3 regions of the Bradyrhizobium sp. 134 genome follow, and region 3 is predicted to be linked to each of the others. Evidence: predicted binding sites of a transcription regulator. Region 3 holds the regulator's gene; each other region holds the start of a gene.
What was found. The regulator LexA, encoded in region 3, represses DNA repair genes until DNA is damaged. The targets are predictions, from matches to a motif close to TGTTCNNNNTGTGTTCNG.

Region 1 (3,280 bases), on a different contig from region 3:
GGCGCATCGCTCTTGCTGAAATCGAGTTCTTCGATACGCCCGGCGCGTTTCTCGATCTTGTCGGCGGAGATCAGCACCTGCCGCACGTCCTCGTTCGCGTCGGCAAAATGCTTCTGGAGCTTCAGCACGCGATCGCGCAGGCGGCCGAGGTCGTCGCCGAGCTTGATCACCTCGGTGCGGATCTGGTCGGCGGCGTCGCGCATGCGCGCGTCCTTCATGATCTGCTGCATCACCTGGATCGCCAGCATCAAAAGCGACGGCGACACCAGCACGACACGGGCGCGATACGCCTTCTGGATGACGTCGTCGAAACCGTCGTGGATCTCGGCGTAGACCGATTCCGACGGCACGAACATCAGCGCCATGTCCTGGGTCTCGCCGGCGACGAGATATTTCTCGGCGATGTCGCTGACATGCTTCATGACATCGCCGCGCAGCCGCTGCGTGGCGATGCGCTTCTCCTCGTCGGTGCGCGCGTCATGCAGCGCGGTCATCGCTTCCAGCGGAAACTTCGCGTCGATGCAGAGTGGCCGCTGGTCGGGCAGGAACACGACGCAGTCTGGACGCTTGCCGGTCGAGAGCGTGAACTGGAACTCGTAGGCACCCTTCGGCAGACCATCCTGGACGATCGCTTCCATCCGCGCCTGACCGAAGGCGCCGCGCGACTGCTTGTTGGCGAGCACATCGCGCAGGGTCGTCACCTGCGTGGTGAGGTCGGTGAGGTTCTTGTGCGCGCTATCGATGATGCCGAGCCGTTCGTGCAGCGCGTGCAGGCTCTCCATGGTGTTGCGGGTCGAGTGCTCCATGGACTGGCCGACGCGGTGGGTCACCGAATCCAGCCGCTCGTTGACCGCTCGCGCCATGTCGGCCTGGCGGCCGGCCAGTGTCTGGGTCATGGCGTCGACCCGCCCCGAAGCCTCGCTCTGGGCATGCAGCATCTGGCTGATGCGCTCCTCGAGTTCGTCGGCGCGGATGGCGTTGGCCATCGCGAGTTCCGCCCCGCGCCGCCCGGAGCGCGCGATCACGACGGCGATCACCACCATCAGGATGAGGACCAGGGCACCGAAGCCGATCAGCGCGTCCACGGTGCGCACCGGCCAGTCGCCGAGCATGAAAATGATCTCGTTCATGCCCCTGCTTCTAGCCGATTCGCTCGGCGACACGAACGAATAGCGAACATTTAGGGTAAATGCCCCGTTAATTTTTATGGTTAACGAAACCCGAAGTTTTATGGTTAGCGGAGGGTTAACGGGGTTCCCGTCCGGATTGACCGCATCGAACGCGCGGCTTAAATCGCGGCCATGGCCCTCAGAGAAATCATCATCCTGCCCGACAAGCAGCTGCGTCTGGTCTCCAAGCCGATCGAGAAGGTCACGCCGGAGATACGAAAGCTTGCCGACGACATGTTCGAGACCATGTACGACGCGCCCGGCATCGGGCTCGCGGCGATCCAGATCGCGCAGCCGTTGCGGCTGATCACCATGGACCTCGCCAAGCCCGACCAGGACGGCGAGACCAAGCCCGAGCCGCGCGTCTTCATCAATCCGGAAATCATCGCCTCCTCCGAGGACCTGTCGGTCTACGAGGAAGGCTGTTTGTCGATCCCCGAATATTACGAGGAGGTCGAGCGCCCTGCGAAGGTGCGGGTGCGCTACACCGATCTCGACGGCAAGGTGCACGAGGAGGACGCCGAAGGCCTCTACGCCACCTGCATCCAGCACGAGATCGACCATCTCAACGGCGTGCTGTTCGTCGACTATCTGTCAAAACTCAAGCGCGACCGCGTGCTGAAGAAGTTCGAGAAAGCCGCCAAGCGCGCGGAGTGAGGTTCTCTGTCGATGCCCCTCCGCCTGATCTTCATGGGCACGCCCGATTTCTCCGTGCCGACGCTGCTCGAGCTCGTCGCGCACGGCCACGAGATCGCGGCCGTGTATACGCGCGCGCCCAAGCCCGGCGGCCGGCGCGGCCTGCAATTGCAGCCGACCCCGGTGGAAGAGGCCGCGCGAAAACTCGGCGTGCCCGTGCTGACGCCGAAGACGCTGAGGACGCCCGAGGCGCTGGAAGAGTTTCGCGCCTTCGACGCCGATGCCGCCGTCGTCGTCGCCTATGGCATGATCCTGCCGCAGGCCATCCTCGATGCGCCAAAACTCGGCTGCTACAATCTGCACGCTTCGCTGCTGCCACGCTGGCGCGGTGCTGCTCCCATCAACCGCGCGATCATGGCCGGCGATGCCGAGAGCGGCGTGATGGTGATGAAGATGGATGTCGGGCTGGACACCGGCGACGTCGCCATGGCGGAACGGCTCGCGATCACGGACAATATGACCGCGCTCGATCTGCACGATCGTCTGTCCCGGCTCGGTGCCGATCTGATGGTGCGCGCCATGGCGGCGCTCGATCGCGGCGGGCTTCAGCTCAAGAAGCAGAGCGGGGACGGCGTCACCTATGCCGCCAAGATCGACAAGGCCGAAGCGCGGATCGACTGGACCAGGCCCGCGCGCGAGGTGCTGCGCCATATCCACGGCCTGTCGCCGTTTCCCGGCGCCTGGGCCGAGCTTGAGAATGCGCGGGTCAAGATCCTGCGCTGCGAGCTGGCGAAAGGCACGGGCGCACCCGGCGAGGTGCTCGACGATCACCTCACCATCGCCTGCGGCGAGGGTGCAATCCGTCTGATCGAACTCCAGCGCGAAGGCAAGGCGCGCATGCAGGCCGCGGACTTCCTGCGCGGCGTGCCGTTGAAGCCGCCGATGCGGCTGGCCTGATGCCCCGCTACAAGCTCATCATTGAATATGACGGCGCACCGTTCTTCGGCTGGCAGGTGCAGGAGACGCTGCCCTCGGTGCAAGGCGCGCTGGAAGCGGCGGTGAAGGCGATGACCGGCGCGGATGCGCGCGTGCACGGCGCCGGGCGCACCGATGCCGGCGTGCACGCGCGCGGCCAGGTCGCGCATGTCGACATCGAGAAACAGTTTCCACCCGGCCGTTTTCGCGACGGGCTCAATGCGCATTTGCGCCCGCATCCGATCGCTGTGCTCGAGGCGGACATCGTGCCTGATAGTTTCGAAGCGCGCTTCTCGGCCGTGAAGCGCCACTATCGCTATCGCATCGTCAACACCCGTGCCAATCTCGCGCTCGATGCCGGCCACGCCTGGCGCGTGCCGCGCCGGCTCGATGCCGACGCGATGCATGCGGCGGCACAACGCCTGCTCGGCAAGCACGATTTCACCACCTTCCGCGACACCGAGTGCCAGGCCAGGTCGCCGGAGAAGACGCTCGATCAG
Region 2 (3,280 bases), on a different contig from region 3:
GTTTTTGGCTTAAGTAACAACCGTTCGCGCCCCGATTGGATTGTTTCGTGCTCACAACGCCTCATCTCGCGCCAAGTCTGCGTCCAAATGAGCTGCGCCCAAAAGAGCTGCGCTCAGCGGAGCGGCGCGCAAGGAATCCGCACGCAAGTCATCCGCGCTGTGCCCGACGCTGGGTCATGGCGGCCCTTGGCGGGCTGGTTTTGGCGTGGGCGGCGGAGCCCGCGGCGGCGCAAGGCAAGCTCGAGGCGCAATATGAGGCGACGCTGGCGGGCATTCCCGTCGGCAAGGGCGCCTGGAACATCGACATCCAGGACGACGTGTTCGCGGCTGCGGCCTCCGGCGGCACCTCGGGGCTGCTGAAATCCTTCGCGGGCGGGTCGGGCACCGGCGCCTCGCAGGGCCGCGTGGTCAACGGCGCGCTGGTCGCGACCGGCTACCAGGCCTCCACCACCACCTCGAAGAAGACCGAAGAGATCCGCATCACGCTCGACAAGGGCAATGTGAAGGATTTTGCCATCGTGCCGGAGCCTCCGGTCGATCCCGACCGCATCGTCGTCACCGACGCGCATCGCCGCGGCGTCTGGGACCCGATGACGGCCTCGCTGGTGCGCGTATCCGGCACCGGTGACGTGCTGTCGGCGGACGCCTGCCACGGCAGCGCCGCCGTGTTCGACGGCCGCATGCGCTACGAGCTCAAGCTCGATTTCAAGCGCATGGAAAACGTCAAGGCGGAGAAGGGCTATCACGGCCAGGTCGTGGTCTGCTCGCTGTATTTCGTGCCCATCGCCGGCTACATCCCCGACCGTCCCGTGATCAAATATCTCGCCGCCCAGCGCAACATCGAGGTCGCGTTCGCGCCGATCGCCGGCACCCGCATCCTCGTCCCGTTCTGGCTGAAAGTGCCGACCCCGCTCGGGCCGGCCATGCTGGAAGCGACGTCCTTCGTCACCAGCGCCCAGCCGCCCAAGGTCGCGAAGACGCAGTAGGCCGGGCGTCCCGCCCTGAACCTCGCTTTCTGGCGAAAATAAACACGAATGATTTCAACGACATGCCTACTGTGCATGGGGTTGTTTTCGCACTTTTGTTTGGAGGGGGTCGGGGAGCGGGAATCCATTTGACTCCTCCCCGATTCTGATTCGACTCCGCGCCGTCCCCAGCTTTAACGAATCTGCCATCGAAACGTCGCTTGTGCGGCGGGGCAAAACTCCATCTAGTGCGAACCCAATAAGCCTCCCGCGACATGTTGCGTGAACGGAACAGGACTCACGGGGGAGTCTGCGATTCGGCCGCGATTCGTTCTCAACTCGTTCCGAAGCTTAAAGCCAACGGGAAAAGCGTCGCAAAGTGAGACAGTTGCGCGAGGTTCGGGGAGAATGCTCCCACACTCTCGGTGTCATCGCCCGGCTTGACCGGGCGATCCAGTACGCCGAGGCGTCTGTGATTGAGCCGAGAAGCCGCGGCGTACTGGATGCCCCGGTCAAGCCGGGGCATGACAGCGGAGAAGCCGAAGCCGGGTGACTTCCAGGCGCTTCGCGCCACCGCCCCAAAACAGCACTGACATTCGCCCCAATCGCCATTACCTAATCCCCCAGATGCCTTTTTCCTCCTCCCCTTTCGCTTCCGAGCGACTCCCCGGCGCCGGCGTCACTGCGGTGCTTGGTCCCACCAACACCGGCAAGACCCATCTCGCCATCGAGCGGATGCTCGCGCATCCCTCCGGCATGATCGGGCTGCCGCTGCGCCTGCTCGCGCGCGAGGTCTACAACAAGATCGCCGCGCGGGTCGGCCCCGATGCCGTCGCGCTCGTGACCGGCGAGGAGAAGATCAAGCCGAAAGCGCCGCGCTACTGGGTCTCGACCGTCGAGGCGATGCCGCGGGATCTCGACGTCTCGTTCCTTGCCGTGGACGAGGTGCAGATCGCATCTGATCTGGAGCGCGGCCACGTCTTCACCGACCGCATCCTCAACCGCCGTGGCCGCGACGAGACGCTGCTGCTCGGCGCCGCCACGATGCGTCCGATCATCGAGCGGCTGCTGCCGGGCGTCTCCATGATCACGCGGCCGCGCCTGTCGCAGCTGGAATTCGCCGGCGACCGCAAGATCACGCGGCAGCCGCGCCGCACCGCCATCGTCGCCTTCTCGGCCGACGAGGTCTACGCCATCGCCGAGCTGATCCGTCGCCAGCATGGCGGCGCCGCCGTGGTGCTGGGCTCGCTGTCGCCGCGCACCCGCAACGCGCAGGTCGCGATGTTCCAGGACGGCGAGGTCGATTACCTCGTCGCCACCGACGCCGTCGGCATGGGCCTCAATCTCGACGTCGACCACGTCGCCTTTGCCTCCGACCGCAAGTTCGACGGCTACCAGTTCCGCCGCCTGACGCCGTCCGAATTCGGCCAGATCGCCGGCCGCGCCGGCCGCGCCACCCGCAACGGCACCTTCGGCACCACCGGTCGCTGCGCACCGTTCGAGCCCGAGCTCGTCAATGCGCTGCAGAACCACACCTTCGATCCCGTGAAGGTTTTGCAATGGCGCAATTCGAAGCTGGATTTCGCGTCCCTCGGCGCGCTTCAGGTCTCGCTGAACCTGGCCCCCGGCCATGAGGCGCTGACGCGCGCGCCCATCGCCGAGGACATGCGCGTGCTCGATCACGCCGCCCGCGACGCCGAGGTGCGCGATGTCGCGCATGGCAAGGACGCGGTGGAACGGCTGTGGGAGGCCTGTCAGGTCCCGGATTATCGAAAGCTGTCGCCGGCCGCCCATGCCGAGCTGGTCACGACGCTGTACGGCTTCCTGATGCGGAAGGGATGCATCCCCGACGCCTGGTTCAGGACCCAGATCGACCAGGCCGACCGCGTTGACGGCGATATCGACACGCTGTCGGCCCGGATCGCACAGATTCGCACCTGGACCTTCGTCGCCAACCGCCCCGACTGGCTGAAAGACCCAGAACGCTGGCAGGGAATCGCCCGCGAGGTCGAAAATAAATTATCGGATGCGCTCCATGAACGCTTGACTGAGCGTTTCGTTGATCGCCGGACCAGTGTATTGATGCGCCGCCTGCGGGAGAACACGAGCTTGAATACGGAAATCGGCAAGACCGGCGAAGTCATCGTCGAAGGCCATGTCATCGGCCGCCTCGATGGCTTCACCTTTGCACCGGATGCGGCGGAAGCCGGCTCCGATGCGAAAGCGTTGCAGGCTGCAGCGCAGGCCGTGCTCGCCGGCGAGATCAACGCGCGCGCCGAAAAACTGGGCAATGCGCCGGACGAGCAGTTCGTGCT
Region 3 (3,280 bases):
CTGCACCCGCTCAGCCGTTTTTGCCTCTGCGCGCGCGCTCGGCTAGAAGACGTGCGGAACATTCGCCCGAACGTGCCGAGCAGGAGTTTTCGCCGTGGCCTTGATGCCGGTTTCCGACGCGCTTGCCGCGGTGCTGGCGGGTGCAGAGCCGCTGCCGGATGAAATGATTTCCCTCGACCAGGCCTACCATCGCGTGCTCGCGGGTGACGTGGCGGCGCGGCGCACGCAGCCGCCGCAGGCGATGTCGGCGATGGACGGCTACGCGGTGCGCGCGGCCGATGCCGCGACGATCGATTCGGAGCTCACCATCATCGGCGAAGTCGCGGCGGGCCGACCGTTCGCGGGGATGGTCGGCGCCGGCGAGGCCGTGCGGATCTTCACCGGCGGCGTCGTTCCCGGTGGCGCGGACGCCGTCGTGATCCAGGAGGACACCGTCGCCGCCGGCAAGCGCATCACGATCAAGGAAGCCGCGATCGCCGGTCGGCACATCCGCCCCGCAGGCGTCGATTTCCGCGAGGGCGACGTGCTCCTGCGCAAGGGAAATCGTCTCACCGAGCGCGACCTCGCCCTCGCCGCCGGGATGAACCATCCGCACCTTGGCGTTTTCAGGCGTCCGAAAGTCGCGATTCTCGCCACCGGCGACGAGCTGGTGATGCCGGGCACCATGCCCGGCCACGGCCAGATCGTCTATTCCAACGGCTACGCCCTGCACGCGCTCGCCCGCAGCGAGGGCGCCGAGACCATCGACCTCGGTATTGCCGCCGACACGCTGGAGGCGACCGCCGCCGGCATCCGCCGCGCCCGCGAGAGCGGCGCCGACATCCTGATCACGACCGGCGGCGCATCGGTCGGCGACCACGATCTGGTCCAGCAGGCACTGCGGGTCGAAGGCATCGCAATGGCGTTCTGGAAGATCGCGATGCGGCCAGGCAAGCCGATGATGCACGGGCGGCTCGGCGCAATGGGTGTGATCGGCCTGCCGGGCAATCCCGTGTCGTCCTACGTGTGCGCTTTCCTGTTCATGGTGCCGCTGATTCGCGCCCTGTCGGGCCGTTCGGTGATTCACCATCGCCGTGAACGCGCCGTGCTCGGCCGCGACGTCGGCGCCAACGACCAGCGCGAGGACTATCTGCGCGCGCATCTGGAGGAGCGTGACGATGGCACGCGCGTCGTTCTTCCCGTCAATCATCAGGACTCTTCGCTGCTTGCGAATCTCGCTGCAGCACAGGTACTTCTCGTGCGCGCACCGTTCGCGCCGAAGGCCGAAGCCGGCACGGCTTGCGAAGTGTTGCGGCTCCCCGTCTGAGCGTCCGGCAATGCACGTTCCGCGAACTTTGCTCTGTTCACGGTAAATTAAGCAGTTGCGGAACATGTATCGAACATATAGTGTCCGTTCATGATTTGTTTCGAGCATGTAGCGGCTTATTGCCGAATTCAGCGTCTCGGAATCGGACGACATCAACCGGGGGACTTTGGTCGAGATGTTAACGCGCAAACAATACGAGCTTCTGCGGTTCATCAGTGAACGTCTGAAGGAAAGCGGCGTACCGCCCTCCTTCGACGAGATGAAGGATGCGCTCGACCTGCGCTCGAAGTCGGGCATCCATCGCCTGATCACGGCGCTCGAGGAGCGTGGCTTCATCCGACGCCTGCCCAACCGCGCCCGTGCGATTGAAGTCATCAAGCTGCCGGAGCTCCAGGCAGCCGCCGGCAGCCGCCGCGGCTTCACGCCGAGCGTCATTGAGGGCAATCTCGGCAAGGTGCGTGCGAGCTCCAGCCTGCCCGCGGACGAGGGCGAACGTCCCGTCGCGGTGCCGGTGATGGGTCGCATCGCGGCCGGCACGCCGATCGAGGCGTTGCAGACCCGCAGCCATACTATCAGCGTACCGCCTGACATGCTCGGCTCGGGCGAGCATTACGCGCTCGAAGTGCGCGGTGATTCCATGGTCGAGGCCGGCATCCTCGATGGCGACATGGCGCTGATTCAGCGAAACGAGAGCGCCGATACCGGCGACATCGTGGTGGCGCTGATCGACGACGAGGAAGCCACGCTGAAGCGCTTCCGCCGTCGCGGCGCCTCGATCGCGCTCGAGCCCGCCAACGCGGCCTATGAGGTCCGCATCCTGCCACCCAACCGGGTGAAGATTCAGGGCAAGCTGATCGGGCTTTACCGGAAGTACTGATACCGGGCGTCCTTGATACCGGGAGTACTTCATACCGGAGGTGCTTGGCGCCGCGCGCGCTTCCGATCGGCATCGCCGGTCAGGGATTGGAGCGGATCATCGTCCGCTCCGGCTGGGTAGTCTTTCTGGTTCTGCACAGACTATCCGGCCCCTCCTTCGGCGCTGGCTCCTCGCGACGCCCACGAAGCGGAACTGGTTCGCGGCGCAAGTGTTCGAGGAAACAGCGGCCAGCGATCAAGCTCGACCGTTGCGGTCAAGCCGGCGATATTCGCGCACGCGCCTCCCGAATGCATCGCAGCAGGCTTTGTTCCTATTGAATGCGGGAAAGATAATGTGATCGCGGCTTGCGGAAACCAGCCGCAGATTTGCCCACAACCAAGCAGAGCGTTCATGCTTCAACTCTGATAGAGGCCTGCGCCTCGATTAAGAGACGCGGGTTGCTATCCCAGCATGAGGAGCACCCGATGTGTGACTACAGCCTGCATGCCGTCGCGTCGCGCCCCGCCGAAGTCGGCGAGACGATCGTCACGACAAGCTTCCGCGGCACCTCGACGCGCGGCTTCGCCTCGGCAGCCGATCCGTCTGTTGCCGTGTGCCTGCTGCCGGGAACGGAGCTCGCCTTCGCCGACGACGTTCGCTACGACAATCGCTGGATCTGGACGCGCACCATCAATTCCCGCGTGGGCAAGTTCGGCAAGATCGACCCGCACGTTCCCGACCGCCATCATGACGCGATCGAATTCCCGGACGGCAAATATGTGCTGGTGACGCAGCTCGTCGAAGGCCAGCGCGCGACCGTGCTGCAACTGCCTGTGACCGAGCCGGTGACGGAGCGCGAGCACAAGGCGCAGGTCATCGCCGACAGGCAGCCGACCGTCACGCGCCTGCCGATCGGCTGACGCAGCCGGCTACGAGGTCGGAGGTCAAGATTGAATCGCCATCGCCGGCCGTGGCCGGCGAGATGGCGTGGTTTGCGCCCAGCGAATCCGAGCAGATGCACCGATCCACTGCATTGCTCCGCACCGTCAGATCAATCGTCGGCCTGCAAGTCGGTCTCCGCCGGCGTTGCGTCCTTGATGCGGGGCGCGATCGCCTTC

Region 1: rmuC (DNA recombination protein RmuC) is a predicted target of LexA. The motif match lies at 1,162-1,179, and genes of this name have one in related genera.
Region 2: IVA75_RS17915 (helicase-related protein) is a predicted target of LexA. The motif match lies at 1,295-1,312, and genes of this name have one in related genera.

Annotation. Positions count from the first base shown of each region.
Region 1 is NZ_JADPKX010000034.1:921,100-924,379, forward strand. Features, by position in the region: gene rmuC (DNA recombination protein RmuC) at 1-1,130, opposite strand, end outside; gene def (peptide deformylase) at 1,302-1,826, shown strand; gene fmt (methionyl-tRNA formyltransferase) at 1,839-2,762, shown strand; gene truA (tRNA pseudouridine(38-40) synthase TruA) at 2,762-3,280, shown strand, end outside.
Region 2 is NZ_JADPKX010000046.1:105,661-108,940, forward strand. Features, by position in the region: gene IVA75_RS17910 (DUF3108 domain-containing protein) at 177-986, shown strand; gene IVA75_RS17915 (helicase-related protein) at 1,593-3,280, shown strand, end outside.
Region 3 is NZ_JADPKX010000069.1:224,377-227,656, reverse strand. Features, by position in the region: gene glp (gephyrin-like molybdotransferase Glp) at 95-1,306, shown strand; gene lexA (transcriptional repressor LexA) at 1,482-2,183, shown strand; gene IVA75_RS26205 (hypothetical protein) at 2,648-3,082, shown strand; gene IVA75_RS26200 (ComEC/Rec2 family competence protein) at 3,214-3,280, opposite strand, start outside.